DNA from 4 places in the Streptomyces sp. NPDC021115 genome. Region 1 is predicted to be linked to each of the others. Evidence: riboswitches for the same ligand, from Rfam matches in the RefSeq annotation. Region 1 holds a riboswitch; each other region holds the start of a gene.
What was found. Region 1 has a riboswitch for cobalamin ahead of cobN (cobaltochelatase subunit CobN). Riboswitches for the same ligand answer to the same signal wherever they lie in the genome.
Positions count from the first base shown of each region.

Region 2: linked by a shared signal. The riboswitch ahead of ACH4TL_RS02680 (ribonucleoside-diphosphate reductase subunit alpha) and the one ahead of cobN (cobaltochelatase subunit CobN) in region 1 are both predicted to bind cobalamin.
Region 3: linked by a shared signal. The riboswitch ahead of ACH4TL_RS31015 (cobalamin biosynthesis protein) and the one ahead of cobN (cobaltochelatase subunit CobN) in region 1 are both predicted to bind cobalamin.
Region 4: linked by a shared signal. The riboswitch ahead of metE (5-methyltetrahydropteroyltriglutamate--homocysteine S-methyltransferase) and the one ahead of cobN (cobaltochelatase subunit CobN) in region 1 are both predicted to bind cobalamin.

Region 1 is NZ_JBIRQF010000005.1:478,091-482,402, reverse strand. It holds gene cobN (cobaltochelatase subunit CobN) at 1-1,570, opposite strand, end outside; cobalamin riboswitch at 1,603-1,754, opposite strand; gene cobG (precorrin-3B synthase) at 1,813-3,189, shown strand; gene ACH4TL_RS19705 (precorrin-8X methylmutase) at 3,230-3,871, shown strand; gene ACH4TL_RS19700 (precorrin-2 C(20)-methyltransferase) at 3,868-4,312, shown strand, end outside.
Region 2 is NZ_JBIRQF010000001.1:592,222-596,533, forward strand. It holds gene ACH4TL_RS02675 (FGGY family carbohydrate kinase) at 1-1,374, shown strand, start outside; cobalamin riboswitch at 1,472-1,612, shown strand; gene ACH4TL_RS02680 (ribonucleoside-diphosphate reductase subunit alpha) at 1,740-4,136, shown strand; gene ACH4TL_RS02685 (ribonucleotide-diphosphate reductase subunit beta) at 4,154-4,312, shown strand, end outside.
Region 3 is NZ_JBIRQF010000012.1:168,651-172,962, reverse strand. It holds gene ACH4TL_RS31030 (class II aldolase/adducin family protein) at 1-8, opposite strand, end outside; gene ACH4TL_RS31025 (anion permease) at 297-1,586, shown strand; gene ACH4TL_RS31020 (hypothetical protein) at 1,602-1,868, shown strand; cobalamin riboswitch at 2,046-2,188, shown strand; gene ACH4TL_RS31015 (cobalamin biosynthesis protein) at 2,333-3,295, shown strand; gene ACH4TL_RS31010 (cobyric acid synthase) at 3,292-4,312, shown strand, end outside.
Region 4 is NZ_JBIRQF010000002.1:987,898-992,209, reverse strand. It holds gene ACH4TL_RS10065 (transporter substrate-binding domain-containing protein) at 1-167, opposite strand, end outside; partial or broken gene ACH4TL_RS10060 (FMN-binding glutamate synthase family protein) at 267-1,840, shown strand; cobalamin riboswitch at 1,909-2,133, shown strand; gene metE (5-methyltetrahydropteroyltriglutamate--homocysteine S-methyltransferase) at 2,299-4,312, shown strand, end outside.

The DNA of each region.
Region 1 (4,312 bases):
GCACCATGGCGTCGGCGCCGAAGCCGCCGTCGGCCTCGGGGGTGGCCATCCAGCGGTAGGCGGCCAGGTAGTGGTGCGAGGGCGGCAGGTCGGGGTCGTGGTAGATGGCGATGGGGTTCTCGCCGAAGCCGCGCGGCGGCTGGATGACGACCAGGAGGTTGTTGTGGCGCAGCGCGGCGAGCACGATCTCGCCCTCGGGGTCGCGGCTGGTGTCCACGAACATCTCGCCGGGCGGCGGGCCCCAGTGCTCCTCGACCGCGTCGCGCAGCTCCCGCGGCAGCGTGGCGTACCAGCGGCGGTAGTCGGCGGCCGGGATGCGGACCGGGTTCTTGGCCAGCTGCTCCTCGGTCAGCCAGTCCTGGTCGTGGCCGCCTGCCTCGATGAGGGCGTAGATCAGTTCGTCTCCGGCGCCGGAGGCCAGGCCGGGGAGCGCCCCGTCGCCCTCCTCGGGGCCGAAGTCGTACCCTTCGGCGCGCAGTCGGCGCAGCAGGGCGACGGCGCTCGCGGGGGTGTCGAGGCCGACCGCGTTGCCGATGCGGGAGTGCTTGGTGGGATACGCGGACAGGACGAGCGCGAGGCGCTTGTCGGCGGCCGGTATGTGGCGGAGCCGGGCGTGTCGTACCGCGATTCCGGCGACACGCGCGGCGCGCTCGGGATCGGCGGCGTAGACGGGCAGCCCGTCCTCGTCGACCTCCTTGAAGGAGAACGGCACGGTGATCAGCCGTCCGTCGAACTCCGGGACGGCGACCTGGGTCGCGGCGTCCAGCGGTGAAAGGCCCTCGTCGTTCTCCTCCCACGCGCTGCGCGGCGAGGTCAGGCACAGCGCCTGGAGCACGGGGACGTCGAGCGCGGCGAGCGCGCCCGCGTCCCACGCCTCGTCGTCGCCGCCCGCCGAGGCGTCGGCGGGGCGGGTGCCGCCCGCGGCGAGCACGGTCGTGACGATGGCGTCGGCCGCGCCGAGGGCGTCGATCAGCTCGGGCTCGGGGGCCCGGAGGGAGGCGACGAACAGCGGCAGCGGGCGGGCCCCGGCGTCCTCCACGGCCCGGCACAGCGCCTCCACGAAGGCGGTGTTGCCGCTCATGTGGTGGGCCCGGTAGTAGAGCACGGCGACCGTCGGGCCGGTCACGTCCTCGCGGGCGGTGCGCTCCAGCGGGCCCCAGGTGGGGGCGGGGGCGGGCGGTTCGAAGCCGTGGCCGGTGAGCAGCACGGTGTCGGACAGGAACCGGGCCAGCTGGTCGAGGTTGGCGGGCCCGCCGTGGGCGAGGTAGGCGTGCGCCTCGGCGGCGATCCCGACGGGGACCGTGGACGCCTCCATGAGCTGGGCGTCAGGGGCCTGTTCACCGCTGAGGACGACGACGGGCAGATCGCCGGCGAGCAGGGTTTCGAGGCCGTCCTCCCAGGCACGGATGCCACCGAGCAGCCGCACGACGACGAGTTCGACCCCGTCGAGGAGGCCGGGCAGGTCGTCGAGCGGGAGCCGCGCCGGGTTGGCGAGGCGGTACGGCACCGGGCCCGTGGCCGCGCGGGCACTGAGCAGGTCGGTGTCGGACGTCGACAGCAGCAGAATCATGGCTCAGTGCCTTCCTCGGGGTCCGCGCCCCGGGCGGGTTGGAAGACGGCAGGAGTTCCTGGCTCGCACGGCGGGCTGTCGTGCTCACAGTGGCGGGACCGCACCGGATTCGCACCGGTTTCCTCCCCTAGACGCCGTCTTGTGCGTCCGGCGGGCCAGACGGCCCGCCGAAGAGCATAGTAGGCGTTGCTGACCTGGTACGGGACGGTGAGGGCCGACCGGACGTCGGTATGCTCGCCGCCATGTCCCTCCCCCCGACAACCGGCCCACTTGCGGATGAAGCGCCCTCCGGAGCGCCCTCGCGGCGGGCGCGCGGACGCGATGACGCCTGCCCCGGCGCGCTGCGGCTGCACCCGGCGGACGACGGCTCCCTGGCGCGCGTCCGCATCCCGGGCGGCCTGCTGACGGCTGGTCAGGCGGAGGCGCTGGCGGGGGTGTGCGAGGAGCTGGGGGACGGTCGGCTCGACCTCACCTCACGGGGCAATCTCCAGGTCCGGGGCCTGGACACGGGATGCGGCGGCGAGCTGGCGGCCGCGCTGCGGACCGCCGGGCTGCTGCCCTCCGACCGGTACGACCGGGTGCGCAACATCGTGGCGTCTCCGCTGAGCGGCCTTGACGGCGCCGGATGCGGCGATGTCGCCGCGTGGGCGCGGGAGTTGGACGCCGCGCTGTGCGCCGGTACGTGGGCGGAGCTGTCCGGCTTGTCGGGCCGTTTCCTGTTCGCGATGGACGACGGCCGAGGCGATGTGGGCGCACTCGGCGCGGATGTGACATTGATCGCAACCCGCGATGACGGAGCGGTGCTGGGCGTGGGCTCCGGGTGTGCGCTGGAGGTGCGGGCGGAGGACGCATCACGCGCCGCCGCACTGGCCGCCGTGGAGTTCCTGACCCGGACCCGGGAAAGCGGTACGCGGGCGTGGCGGGTGCGCGAACTGCCCGCGCAACACGCCGTGACGGCCGAGGGCTTGGCGGCGCGACTCGCGGACGAGGGTGTCGAAGCCGTACGTATCGGACACGACGTGCCGAGCGCGCCGAAGCCCGGCGCGCCGCCCGCGCCGGGCGTGGTGTCCGGGCCGGACGGGCGCCACGCCGTGTCCGTCCTCGTTCCCCTGGGCCGGGTCCGCGCGGCGCGGTGGCGGCTGCTCGCCGGGCTCGCCGCCCGGCACGGGTCGGGCGATCTGCGTGTGACACCCTGGCGCGGCGTGGTGCTCCCGGGGTTCACCGCGGACGGCGCGCGGGCCGCTGCGCGCGAGGTGGCCGACGCGGGGCTGGTGACCGATCCGGACTCCCCATGGGTCGGGGTCGGCGCGTGCACGGGGCAGCCGGGCTGCGCCAAGTCCCTGGCCGATGTGCGCGCCCACGCGGCGCGCGCGGTGGCGGACGCCCCTCGTACGGGCGCTCCCCGCTCCCCCGACGCGCCGCCGGTGTACTTCTCCGGCTGCGAGCGGCGCTGCGGCCACCCCGGCGGCCGCTGGGTGGACGCGCTGGCCACCTCCGGTACGGACTACCGGCTCACCGTGCGCGACCCGCGGGAGCCGGACGGCGCGAGCGGCCGCGGGACGGACGTGGCGGCGGAGCGGTTGGCGGATGCCGTGGCGACGGCCCGCGAAACCGCATGAGCAACGGCATCAGCAACGACATGACGGCATGATCAACGACATGATCGAGGACACAGTGTTCGACTACGAGAAGGACGGAGCGGCCATCTACCGCGCCTCCTTTGCCACCATCCGCGCCGAGGCGGACCTGGGCGGGCTCCCCGCCGACGTCAGCCAGGTGGTGGTGCGGATGATCCACGCATGCGGCATGGTCGACCTGGTCAAGGACCTCGCGTACACGCCCGAGGTGGTCGCGCGGGCCCGGGAGGCGCTGCGCGCCGGGGCGCCGGTGTTCTGCGACGCGCAGATGGTCGCCAGCGGCGTCACCCGCAGGCGGCTGCCCGCCGGCAACGACGTGGTGTGCACGCTGTCCGACCCCGCCGTACCGGAGTTGGCGCGGCGCATGGGGACGACGCGCAGCGCCGCCGCGCTGGAGCTGTGGCGGGACCGTCTCGAGGGTTCGGTCGTGGCGGTCGGCAACGCGCCCACCGCGCTGTTCCGGCTGCTGGAGATGCTCGAAGAGGGCGCGCCGCGCCCGGCCGCCGTCATCGGTGTGCCGGTCGGGTTCATCGGCGCCGCCGAGTCCAAGGAGGCGCTGGCCGTACATCCGGCGGCGCCCCACCATCTGGTGGTGCGCGGCCGACGCGGCGGCAGCGCCATCGCCGCGGCCGCGATCAACGCGATAGCGAGCGAGGAAGAGTGAGCGAGCAGCAGCGACAGGCGACGCGCCCGGTCGAGGGTCCGCAGGGCCGGCTGTACGGCGTGGGCCTCGGCCCCGGCGACCCGTCCCTGATGACGGTACGGGCGGTGGAGGTCATCGCCGAGGCCGATGTGGTCGCGTACCACAGCGCCCGGCACGGCCGCAGCATCGCCCGCTCCATCGCCGAGCGGCATCTGCGGCCCGACCACATCGAGGAGCGGCTGGTCTACCCGGTCACCACGGAGGGCACCGACCATCCGGGCGGCTACCGGGGCGCGATGGAGGAGTTCTACACGGAGGCGGCCGCGCGGCTCGCCGCGCATCTGGACGCGGGGCGCACGGTCGCGGTGCTGGCCGAGGGCGATCCGCTGTTCTACGGCTCGTACATGCACATGCACAAGCGGCTCGCCGACCGCTACCCCACCGAGGTGATCCCCGGCGTCA
Region 2 (4,312 bases), on a different contig from region 1:
AGCCGACTGGACCGGCTGCCAGGCGGCCTGGTCGAACAGGACCTGGAGGACGTGCTGCGCACGGTCGCCGAGGTCGTCCGCGAGGTGGCCGCGGCGCTCCCCGGCCCGCCCGCCGCGCTCGCGCTCACCGGCCAGGGCGACGGTCTGTGGCTGCGCGACGAGGCGGGCCGGGCGGTGCGCCCGCCGATCTCCTGGCTGGACGGCCGGGGAGGCGGGACCGTCGCCCGCTGGAGCGCGGACGGCACGCTCGCCGCCCTCCACGCCCGCACCGGCTCGGGGCTGTTCCCTGGCTGCCACGCCCCGCTGCTGCGCTGGCTGGCCGAGCACGAGCCAAAGGCGCTGGAGCGCGCGGCGGTCGCGGGCTACTGCGTGGACGCGGTGGCCCAGCGGCTGACCGGCGTCATCACCGTGGACGCCTCCGATGCCTCCCTGCCGTTCCTCGACGTCACCACCCGCACATATGTGCCGGACGCGCTGGAGCTGTGCGGACTGTCCGATTACGCCCGGCTGTTGCCCCCGCCCGCCGCGCCCGGCACCGTCCTCGCGCTGGACGACGCAGGGGCCCGGCTGACCGGGCTGCCGCGCGGACTGCCCGTCGTCTCCGGTCCGTACGACCTCCCCGCGTGCGCCATCGGCAGCGGGGTGCGGGACGTGGGCGACGGGCTGCTCATCGTCGGCACCACGCTGGCCTGCCAAGTCCTCACCGACCGCCCGGAGGTGGACCCGGCCGCCGGTCCGGCCGGGATGTGGCTGTGCACCCCCGATCCGGACCGCTGGCTGCGCGCGATGCCCGCTATGGTCGGCACCGCCGCCCTGGACTGGGTGCTCGATCTCACAGGGACGACCACGGCCGACCTGGACACCCTGCTTTCCGGGAGTCCGCCGGGCGCGAACGGCGTGACCGCGCTGCCCTTCCTGTCGGGCGCCGGGGAGCGCGCGCCGTTCGTGGAGCCCGCCGCCCGGGGGCGGTTGGACGGCCTGACCCTCGCCAGCACCCGCGCCGACTCCGTACGGGCCGTGTGCGAGGCCATCGCCTACGCGGCCCGCCACTGCCTGGAGGCGGCGGGGCTCTCGGGGCGGCTCGCGCTGTGCGGCGGGGGCGTGCGGTCCGCCGCGTGGACGGAGATTTTCGCGAGCGTCATGGGCCGGCCGGTGGTCGTGCCCGAAGAGCCGGAGGTCGGCGCGCGGGGCGCGGTCGCGGTCGCCTGGGCCTCGCTCGGCGACCCCGTGGACGCGTCCCGGTGGCACGCGGCGTCCCGTACCGTCGAGCCCCGGAGCGAGCTGCGCGACGCCTACGAGGACGGCTACGCGGGCTACCGCGCCCGCCTCGCCCGTGCCCTGGACGAATGGCGGCGGAGCGGCGCGGGAAGCTAGTTTTCCCTGGGATTCCGGCACTGCCCAGACCCGACACGACGCGCACAACTGTGCGAATTCTCCCAGCTGACGACACAACATCTGGGGGCGCGTGCGCACCGCGACACAAGATGTATGCTCGTCTCCGCTGTCGCCGCAGGGGAATCCGGTGCGAATCCGGAACTGTCCCGCAACGGTGTACGTGTGCGCTTTCGCGTACCCGTGAGTCCGATGACCTGCCGATGGCCGTCTGCATACGTCCGGGCCTCGCGGGGTGGGTCGATGGACGCTGCGTGGGGTGCCGTAGAGCGGAATCGGCATGCCCACGAGCGGCCATCGCGCACTGCCCTCGAAAGGCCCCCAGCCGAGCGAGGGAGACCACTTCAGTGACCATCGCGCCCGCCGACCCGGTTTCAGAGGCAGCGGATACTGCGGCAGCGGCCGACGCGCCCGGGACCGCCCTGCTGCGGACCCTGACGGCGCTCACCGCCGATCTGCCCGCCACCGACCCCGGCAAGGTCGCGGCCGCCGCCCTGCGCGGCCGCCATCCCGGTTCGGACGAGGCGGAGTTGCGCTCGCTGGCGACCGAGGCGGCGGCCGGGCTCATCGGCGAGGAACCGGAGTACTCCAAGCTGGCCGCGCGGCTGCTGACCCGCGCGATCGCCGAGGAGGCGGCCGGGCAGGGCGCGGACTCCTTCTCGGCCTCCGTCGCCGTGGGCCACCGCGAGGGCCTGATCGCCGACTCCACCGCCGAGTTCGTGACCGCCCACACCGCCCGGCTGGACGGCCTGGTGGACCAGGCGCTGGCCGACGGCGCCGACGACCGCTTCGGCTACTTCGGGCTGCGCACCCTGCACAGCCGCTATCTGCTGCGCCACCCCATCACCCGTCAGGTGATCGAGACCCCGCAGCACTTCCTGCTGCGGGTGGCCTGCGGGCTCGCCGAGGACCTGTCGGAGCGGGCGCTGGCGGACGTCGCCGAGCTGTACCGGATGACCAGCACGCTGTCGTACCTGCCCAGCTCCCCCACGCTGTTCAACTCCGGCACCCGCCACCCGCAGATGTCGTCCTGCTATCTGCTGGACTCGCCGCTGGACGAGCTGGACTCGATCTACAACCGCTACCACCAGGTGGCGCGGCTTTCGAAGCACGCGGGCGGCATCGGTCTGTCGTACTCCCGCATCCGCGCCCGCGGTTCGCTGATCCGCGGCACCAACGGGCACTCCAACGGCATCGTGCCGTTCCTGCGCACGCTCGACGCCTCGGTGGCGGCCGTCAACCAGGGCGGCCGGCGCAAGGGCGCGGCCTGCGTCTACCTGGAGACCTGGCACGCGGACATCGAGGAGTTCCTGGAGCTGCGGGACAACACGGGCGAAGAGGCCCGCCGCACCCACAACCTCAACATCGCGCACTGGATCCCGGACGAGTTCATGCGCCGGGTCGAGGCGGACGCCGACTGGTCGCTGTTCTCGCCGGTGGACGCGCCCGAGCTGGTCGACCTGTGGGGCGAGGAGTTCGAGACCGCGTACCGCCGGTTCGAGGCCGAGGGGCGGGCGCTCAAGAAGGTCCCGGCGCGCCAGCTGTACGCGCGGATGATGCGCACCCTCGCGCAGACCGGCAACGGCTGGATGACGTTCAAGGACGCCGCCAACCGCACCGCCAACCAGACCGCCGAGCCGGGCCGGGTCGTCCACTCCTCCAACCTGTGCACCGAGATCCTGGAGGTCACCGACGACGGCGAGACCGCCGTCTGCAACCTCGGCTCGGTCAACCTGGCCGCGCACCTCGGTGCGGACGGCGAGATGGACTGGGAGCGGCTGGACCGCACCGTCCGCACCGCCGTGACCTTCCTCGACCGCGTGGTGGACATCAACTTCTACCCCACGGAAGAGGCCGGGGCCTCCAACTCCCGCTGGCGGCCGGTGGGGCTCGGGCTGATGGGCCTCCAGGACGTGTTCTTCCGGCTGCGGCTGCCGTTCGACTCGGCCGAGGCGCAGGCGCTGTCCACCCGGATCTCCGAGCGCATCATGCTCGCCGCGTACGAGGCGTCCTGCGACCTCGCCGAGCGCCACGGTCCGCACCCGGCCTGGGCCGAGACCCGCACCGCGCGCGGTGTGCTCCACCCGGACCACTACACCGACGCGACCGCCACCTGGCCCGAGCGCTGGGAGGCGCTGCGGCAGCGGATGGCGACGACCGGCATGCGGAACTCGCTGCTCCTGGCCATCGCGCCGACCGCCACCATCGCCTCCATCGCGGGCGTGTACGAGTGCATCGAGCCGCAGGTCTCCAACCTCTTCAAGCGCGAAACGCTCAGCGGTGAGTTCCTCCAGGTCAACAACTACCTGGTGAACGACCTCAAGAAGCTCGGCGTCTGGGACGCCCAGACCCGGGACGCGCTGCGCGAGGCCAACGGCTCGGTCCAGGACTTCTCCTGGGTGCCCGCCGACGTCCGCGACCTGTACCGGACCGCGTGGGAGGTGCCGCAGCGCGCCCTGATCGACATGGCGGCCGCCCGCACCCCGTACCTCGACCAGAGCCAGTCGCTGAACCTCTTCATGGCGGCGCCGACCATCGGCAAGCTCAGCTCGATGTACGCGTACGCCTGGAAGCGCGGCATCAAGACCACGTACTACCTGCGCTCGCGCCCGGCGACCCGGATCGCCCAGAGCGCCCGCGGTGGCGCCGCCACGGCGACCGTCCCCGTCCAGCAGGCGCCCGCCGACGACGACGCGGTCGCCTGCTCCCTGGAAAACCCCGAGTCCTGCGAGGCCTGCCAGTAATGCCCACCGCATCCGAGATGACCACCGCGAACACCGCGCCGGACCAGGCCAAGAACCTGCTGGATCCCGGGTTCGAGCTGACCCTGCGGCCGATGCGGTACCCGGAGTTCTACGACCGCTACCGGGACGCGATCAAGAACACCTGGACCGTGGAGGAGGTCGACCTCCACTCGGAC
Region 3 (4,312 bases), on a different contig from region 1:
TGCCGCAGGGGCTGGCTCAGCCTCGGCTGCGGCCGTCGCACCGATCGCGGCTCCGTCACGGGCCCTCACCTCCGGGCGCGATCCTTCCATACGGACCCGGGCGCGAAGCCCGTTACGCCGGGTCGATGTACGGACACCAAATGCCGTATGACGAAAGGGAATACGGTCGAAAACAAGCCGTTTTCACACCCCCGCGCCCGCGTCACCGTGAAGCCCGCCTCAGTTCATCTCCCGTTCACCCAGTTTCCCTACGTTCACCGTGCACTGACCGCCCTCCGAACTGATTGACCGGGTGTATGGAACACATCACGCTTCTCATCGGGATCGTGATCGTCACGGCCTTGGTGTTCGACTTCACCAACGGCTTCCACGACACGGCCAATGCCATGGCCACCACCATCTCCACCGGAGCACTCGGTCCTCGGGTCGCGGTGGCGATGTCGGCAGTCCTCAACCTCGTCGGCGCCTTCCTCTCCGTGGAGGTCGCCAAGACCATCTCCGGCGGAATCATCGACGAGGGATCCGGTATCCGGCCCGAAGTGATCTTCGCGGGGCTGGTCGGCGCGATCCTCTGGAACCTGGTGACCTGGCTGGCCGGTCTTCCGTCCAGCTCCTCACACGCCCTCTTCGGCGGCCTCATCGGCGCCACCGTGGTCTCCGTGGGCATGGACGGGGTCAACAGCGACGCGATCGTCATGAAGGTCCTCATCCCGGCCGTGGCCGCGCCGGTCGTGGCGGGCATCGCCACGGTGGCCGCCACCCGGCTCACCTATCGGCTGGCCCACAACCGGGCCGCGGAGGACACCGCGAAGGGCTACCGCGCCGGGCAGATCGCCTCGGCCGCCCTGGTCTCCCTGGCCCACGGCACCAACGACGCCCAGAAGACGATGGGCGTCATCACCCTCGCACTGGTCACCGGCGGCGTCATCGCGCCCGACTCCGACCCGCCCATGTGGGTCATCGTCTCCGCCGGTCTCGCGATCGCCCTCGGCACCTACCTGGGCGGCTGGCGCATCATCCGCACCATGGGCAAGGGCATCACCGACATCCAGCCGCCGCAGGGCTTCGCCGCCCAGACCGGCGCCGCGACCGTCATCCTCGCCTCCTCCCACATCGGCTTCGCGCTGTCCACCACGCAGGTCTGCTCGGGCGCCGTCATGGGTGCGGGCGTCGGCCGCAAGGGCGGTGTGGTGCGCTGGTCGACCGCGGGCCGCATGGTCGCCGCCTGGGTGCTGACCCTCCCGGCCGCCGGTCTGGTGGCCGCGGGTGCGGCGCTGCTGGCCGACCAGGGCAACGGGGGCATCGCCGCCGTCGCCGTCCTCGCGGTGGTGGGCTGCAGCGTCATCTGGGTGCTCTCGCGCCGCAAGCCGGTGGACGCGGGGAACGTCAACGCGCCGAGCGTGGAGCCCGTCGAGTCGCCCGGTGTCATCACCACCGCGCTGCGGACGGTGTCCCCGCCGCCCGCCGGGAAGACCACGTCCGCCGGGTCCGCCGCGTCCGCCACCGATGGCGACGACGACACGAACGACGGCTCGTCCGCCTCCGCCCCGACCCCCGCCACCGCGGGCACCCGTTCCACCAGCTGACAGGGAGCACACACCATGCACATCGACTGGGCGGCCCTCGGCCAGGTCTTCGGCGTCAGCCTCGCGGTGACGGTCGGCGTCGTAGGGGTCTTCACCCTGGGCATCATCGGCACCTCCCGTACGGCACAGCCGCAGCCCCAGGCCGCGGCGTCCGCCGCTGGCGGCGCTGGCGGCGCTGGCGGCGCTGGCGGCGCGTCCCAGGTGGCGCGCACCGGCGCGTACGCCTGCTTCGCGCTGTGCGCCGCGGTGGTGGCGTACGGCATCTATCTGATCGTGGCCTGACGCCACGGAACGCCACAGAAGGCCGCGGGGCGGTGGGTGCGGATCGGCGCCCACCGCCCCGCGGCCGTTTGCCGGATGGGCGCCTGTGGGCCTCGGCACACTCCGGCATCGCAGGTCACATGCGAGTTGACGCCCATTCGCGCCCCATGGTGGACTTCCCGAGCCAAACGGCGGCAGAAGAGGAAGCCGGTGAGAATCCGGCGCGGTCCCGCCACTGTCACCGGGGAGCGCTCTCCCCTCACCGCGAGGGGTCACGGCCGTCCGTACACGAGGAGGGCTGGAAGACCGGGAGAGCCGCGGATCCGGGAGCCAGGAGACTCGCACCGCCGGTCACGTCGAGCCAGGGCGCGGACCCTGAGTGAGGACATACCGCCATGCCCGGCACTGCCACGCCGTCAGCTCCATCCGTTGTCCATATGCCCGGCGGCGGTCCCGTCCGCAGAGGCGTGACGGCGGTCTGAGGGATGCGTGCCGACCACGCCTCGTACGCGTGCGGCGCCGCTCTCGGCTTCCTCGGTGATCTCGCCGCGGGCGATCCGCGCCGCGGCCATCCGGTGGCCGCGTTCGGGCGCGCCGCCGCGTCCGCCGAGCGGCTGCTGTGGCGCGACCACCGCGGTTCCGGGGCCCTGCACACCGCGCTGTGCGCGGGCGGCGCGGCCGCCGGTGCCGCGCTGCTGGCCCGTACCGTACGCACCCTCACCGGGCCCCGCCGTACGGCCGACGCCGCGCTGACCGCCGCCGCCACATGGGCCGTGCTGGGCGGCACCTCGCTCGTACGGGAGGCCCGGGCCATCGGTGACGCGCTGGCCGCCGGGGACGTCGACGCCGCGCGGGAGCGGCTGCCGCATCTGTGCGGACGCGATCCGCAGGCGCTGGACGCTCAGCAGATCGCGCGGGCGGTCGTCGAGTCGGTGGCCGAGAACACCTCGGACGCGGTCGTGGGCGCGCTGGTGTGGGGGGCCGTGGCCGGGGTGCCTGGGCTCGTCGGCTTCCGCGCCGTCAACACCCTGGACGCCATGGTGGGCCACAAGTCGGCCCGCTACCGCAGGTTCGGCTGGGCGGCGGCCCGGCTGGACGACGTCGCGGGCTGGCCCGGCGCCCGGCTCACCGCCGCCCTGGCCGCCCTCGCCGGGCCCGATCCGCGCGGCGCGTGGCGCTCCTGGCGGCGCGACGGCGGACGCCATCCGAGCCCCAACGCGGGCCCGGTGGAGGCGGCGTTCGCGGGCGCGCTGGGGGTGCGGCTGGGCGGCACCCTGGCGTACGCGGGCCGGGTCGAGCACCGTCCCGTACTGAATCCGGGCGGCCGTCCCGTGGCGGTGGCCGACATTCCGCGGGCGATCCGTCTCTCGCGGCAGGTGTCGGCGCTCGCCCTGCTCGCCACCGCCGTGGGGCGCTCCGCGGCAAGCCAGAGAGGGGTGACCCGATGACCTCGGGGGGCGGACTGCTCATCGCGGGGACGACCTCGGACGCCGGGAAGAGCGTCGTCACGGCGGGCATATGCCGCTGGCTGGCGCGCAAAGGGCTCCGGGTCGCCCCGTTCAAGGCGCAGAACATGTCGCTCAACTCCTTCGTCACCCGGGACGGCGCCGAGATCGGCCGGGCGCAGGCCATGCAGGCCGCCGCCGCGCGCGTCGAACCGAGCGCCCTGATGAACCCGGTCCTGCTGAAGCCGGGCAGCGACCGCAGCAGCCAGGTGGTGCTGCTCGGCAAGCCGGTGGGCGAGATGAGCGCCAGGGGCTATCACTCGGAGCGGCGCGAAGGGCTGCTGGAGACCGTCACCGGCTGTCTGAGCGAGCTGCGGCGCACGCACGACGCGGTGATCTGCGAGGGCGCGGGCAGCCCGGCCGAGATCAATCTGCGCCGCACCGACATCGTCAACCTGGGTCTCGCCCGGGCCGCGGGGCTGCCGGTCGTCGTGGTCGGGGACATCGACCGCGGCGGCGTCTTCGCGTCGTTCTTCGGCACCACCGCGCTGCTGTCCCGGGAGGACCAGCGGCATGTCGCCGCCTATGTGGTGAACAAGTTCCGCGGCGATGTGAGCCTGCTGGAACCCGGCCTGGACATGCTGCGCGACCTCACCGGACGGCCGACCGTCGGCGTGCTGCCGTACGCCCACGGCCTCGGCATCGACGAGGAGGACGGGCTGCGGGTCTCGCTGCGCGGCACGGTGCGCGAGAGCGTCGTCGCACCACCGCACGGCGCGGACGTACTGCGGGTCGCGGTGGCCGCCGTACCGCTGATGTCCAACTTCACCGATGTGGACGCGCTGGCCGCCGAGCCGGGCGTGGTCGTGCGCTTCGTGGACCGCCCGGAGGAGCTGACCGACGCCGATCTGGTGGTGCTGCCGGGCACCCGGGGCACCGTCAGGGCGCTGGAGTGGCTGCGGGAGCGCGGTCTCGCCGACGCGATAGCGCGGCGGGCCGCGGAGGGGCGGCCGGTGCTCG
Region 4 (4,312 bases), on a different contig from region 1:
GACAGGCCGAGGCGCCGGGCCAGCTCCCCGGCCAGCTCGACGGTGACCCCGCGCGGCGCGTCCGGGGTGCCCTGGGCGAGGACGGGGTTACCGAGGTTGACGGAGGCGCGGAGCGCTCCGGCGGGGGCGAGGTCGCGGGCGAGCGCGGTGAGGTCGGTTGTGTCCATGGGCCGAGTCTAGGAAGACCAGGCAGCGTGGCGGGGCCTTGAAGATCTCTTGACCGCGCGGCCGGGCATGGCGGACGGACACCGGGCAACCTGCGGAGGATGACACGCGTCGGAATCGTCGTCCTGATGGTGGCCGCCGCCCTGGCGTCGGGCGTGGCCGCGGTGGGGATCTCGCCCTGGTGGCCGCCGTACCGCTCGCCCTGCTGGGGCTGCTGGGGACCCGGGACCTGCTGCAACGCCGCCACTCGGTGCTGCGCAACTATCCCGTCCTGGGCCACGCCCGCTTCCTGCTGGAGGCGATCCGGCCCGAGCTCCAGCAGTACTTCATCGAGCGCAACTTCGACGGGCGGCCCTTCGACCGGGACGTCCGCAGCATCGTCTACGAGCGGGCGAAGGGCACCGACGCCGAGGAGCCGTTCGGCACCGAGCGGGATGTGTACCAGCCCGGGTACGAGTTCCTGGTGCCGTCGATGGCTCCGTGCCCGGTGCCGGAAACGGTGCCGAGGGTGCGCGTCGGCGGGCCCGACTGCGGCCGCCCGTACGACATGGCGCTGCTGAACGTGTCGGCGATGAGCTTCGGCTCGCTCTCGGCGAACGCGATCCTCGCCCTCAACGGGGGTGCGGCGGCCAGGGGTTTCGCCCACGACACCGGTGAGGGCGGGCTGTCGGAGTACCACCTGCGGCCGGGCGGCGACCTGGTCTGGGAGATCGGCACCGGATACTTCGGCTGCCGCACCCGGGACGGCGGCTTCGATCCGGTTGAGTTCGCCGACAAGGCCGCGTACGACCAGGTGAAGTGCGTGTCGCTCAAGCTCTCGCAGGGCGCCAAGCCGGGCATCGGCGGGGTCCTGCCGGGAGCCAAGGTCAACGCCGAGATCGCGCGGGTGCGGGAGGTGCCGGAGGGGCGTACGGTCATCTCGCCCCCGTACCACCGGGTGTTCTCCACGCCGCGCGAACTGGTCCGCTTCCTGGCCCGGATGAGGGAGCTGTCCGGCGGCAAACCGTCCGGCTTCAAGCTCTGTGTGGGCTCGCGGCGGCAGTTCCTCGCCGTGTGCAAGGCCATGCGGGAGGAGGGCACGGCCCCCGATTTCATCGTGGTGGACGGGGCCGAGGGCGGCACCGGGGCCGCGCCACTGGAGTTCGCCGACCACCTCGGCGCGCCGCTCACCGAGGGGCTGCTCACCGTGCACAACGCGCTGGTCGGCGCGGGGCTGCGGGACCGGGTCAAGGTCGGCGCGAGCGGCAAGATAGCCACCGGTACCGACCTGGTCAAACGCATGGTGCAGGGCGCGGATTACGGCAACGCGGCGCGGGCCATGATGTTCGCCGTGGGCTGTATCCAGGCCCAGCGGTGCCACACCAACACCTGCCCCACCGGCGTCACCACCCAGGACCCCCGGCGGGCCCGCGCCCTCGACGTCGGCGACAAGACGCCCCGGGTGCGGCGTCTGCAAGAGGCGACGGTGGCGAGCGCGCTCCAGATCATGGCGTCCATGGGGGTCACCGAACCCGCGCAGCTGCGCCCGCACATGCTGCGGCGGCGTACCGACCCCGTCACGCACAGGTCCTACGAGGAGCTGTACGAGTGGCTTGCGCCCGGGCAGTTGCTCGCCGAGGCGCCCGCGTCCTGGGCGGCCGACTGGAAGGCCGCCGACCCCGACCGCTGGGACTGACCACCGGGTGTCCCAACTCACCATCCGAATGCCGGGCCGGGGCTCGGCACACCGCCGGACGGCGCCGTAGTCTTGCCGGTGCAGCTGGTTCGCCCCGTCCGCCAGGCGGGAGGCGTCGCAAGAGGGAACCCGGTGGGAATCCGGGACTGCCCCGCAGCGGTGAACGGGAACGACCGCCGTCATACGCACTGGACCCGGGGAAACGGGTCTGGGAAGCGACGGCCACTAGGTGTCCTCTTCTTCGGAGGACGCGCCCGTGAGTCCGAAGACCTGCCACCTGCCCGCGTGCGGACGACTCGTACGCGGACATCCCGGTGACCTCGAGGGCGGGTCGGCGTACATACCCGAAACGGACGACCGCGCTGTGCCGCGCGAGACCGTACCGCCGGGTTCGTCACCCTTCGCGCTCTCGTCCCGTTGCCGGGATCTCAGGGATTCATCTCGCGAAGGAGATCTCCGTGACCGACAAGCCCGCAGCCGCGGCAGCACGGGCCACCGTGTACGGCTACCCCCGCCAGGGCCCGGACCGGGAACTGAAGAAGGCGATCGAGGGCTACTGGAAGGGCCGCGTCACCGCCGACGCCCTCCGTGCCACCGCCGCCGACCTGCGCCGGTCCAACTGGCAGCAGCTGGCCGGGGCCGGTGTCGACGAGGTCCCCACGGGTGACTTCTCGGCGTACGACCACGTCCTGGACACCACCGTGATGGTCGGCGCGATCCCCGGGCGCCACCGGGCCGCCGTCGCCGCCGATCCGCTCGACGGATACTTCGCGATGGCGCGCGGGACGCAGGACATCGCGCCGCTGGAGATGACCAAGTGGTTCGACACCAACTACCACTACCTGGTCCCGGAGCTGGGCCCGGACACCGTCTTCACCGCCGACTCCGCCAAGCAGGTCGGCGAGCTCAGGGAGGCGCGGGCCCTCGGGCTCACCGCCCGGCCGGTCCTGGTCGGCCCGGTCACCTATCTGCTGCTCGCCAAGCCCGCGCCCGGGGTGGCCGCCGACTTCGAGCCGCTGACGCTGCTCGACCGGCTGCTGCCGGTGTACGCCGAGGTCCTGGCCGACCTGCGCGCGGCCGGGGCGGAGTGGGTGCAGCTGGACGAGCCCGCCCTCGTCCAGGACCGCACCCCGGCCGAGCTGAACACCGCCGCCCGCGCCTACCGCGACCTCGGCGCCCTCACCGACCGGCCCAAGCTGCTGATCGCCTCGTACTTCGACCGGCTCGGCGACGCCCTGCCGGTGCTGGCCAAGGCGCCGGTCGAGGGGCTTGCCCTGGACTTCACCGAGGCCGCCGCCACCCAGCTGGACGCGCTCGCCGCCGTCGGCGGGCTGCCCGGCAAGCGGCTGGTCGCCGGTGTGGTCAACGGCCGCAACGTCTGGGTCAACGACCTGGGGAAGTCCCTGTCCACCCTCGGCACCCTGCTCGGGCTCGCCGACCGGGTCGACGTCTCGGCCTCCTGCTCCCTGCTCCACGTCCCGCTCGACGCGGCGGCCGAGCGGGACATCGATCCGCAGATCCTGCGCTGGCTGGCCTTCGCCGAGCAGAAGACCACCGAGATCGTCACCCTCGCCAAGGGCCTGGCCCAGGGCACCGGCGCGATCACCGCGGAACTCGCCGCCAACCGGGCCGCCCTCGCCTCCCGTGCGAACTCCGCCCTCACCCGCGACCCGGCCGTCCGCGCCCGCACCGGCGCGGTCACCGGGGCCGACGCCCGCCGCTCCCGGCCCTACGCCGAACGGGCCGGGGCGCAGCGCGCCCACCTGGGCCTGCCGCTGCTGCCGACCACCACCATCGGCTCCTTCCCGCAGACCGGCGAGCTGCGTGCCGCCCGCGCCGGCCTGCGTACCGGGCGGATCGACACGGCCGGGTACGAGGAGCGCGTCAAGGCCGAGATCCAGGAGGTGATCGCCTTCCAGGAGAAGGCCGGTCTGGACGTCCTGGTGCACGGCGAGGCCGAGCGCAACGACATGGTGCAGTACTTCGCCGAACAGCTCAGCGGCTACCTCGCCACCCAGCACGGCTGGGTGCAGTCCTACGGCACCCGCTACGTCCGCCCGCCGATCCTGGCCGGTGACGTCTCGCGCCCCGAACCGATGACGGTGCGCTGGACGACGTACGCCCAGTCCCTCACCGACCGGCCGGTCAAGGGCATGCTCACCGGTCCCGTCACCATGCTGGCCTGGTCCTTCGTCCGCGACGACCAGCCGCTCGGGGACACCGCGCGCCAGGTCGCCCTCGCCCTGCGCGACGAGGTGGCGGATCTGGAGGCCGCCGGGACCTCGGTCATCCAGGTCGACGAGCCCGCGCTGCGCGAGACGCTGCCGCTGCGGGCCGCCGACCGGGCGGCGTACCTGGCGTGGGCGACGGAGTCGTTCCGGCTGTCCACGGCGGGCGTCCGCCCGGCCACCCAGATCCACACCCACATGTGCTACGCCGAGTTCGGCGACATCGTGCGGGCCATCGACGACC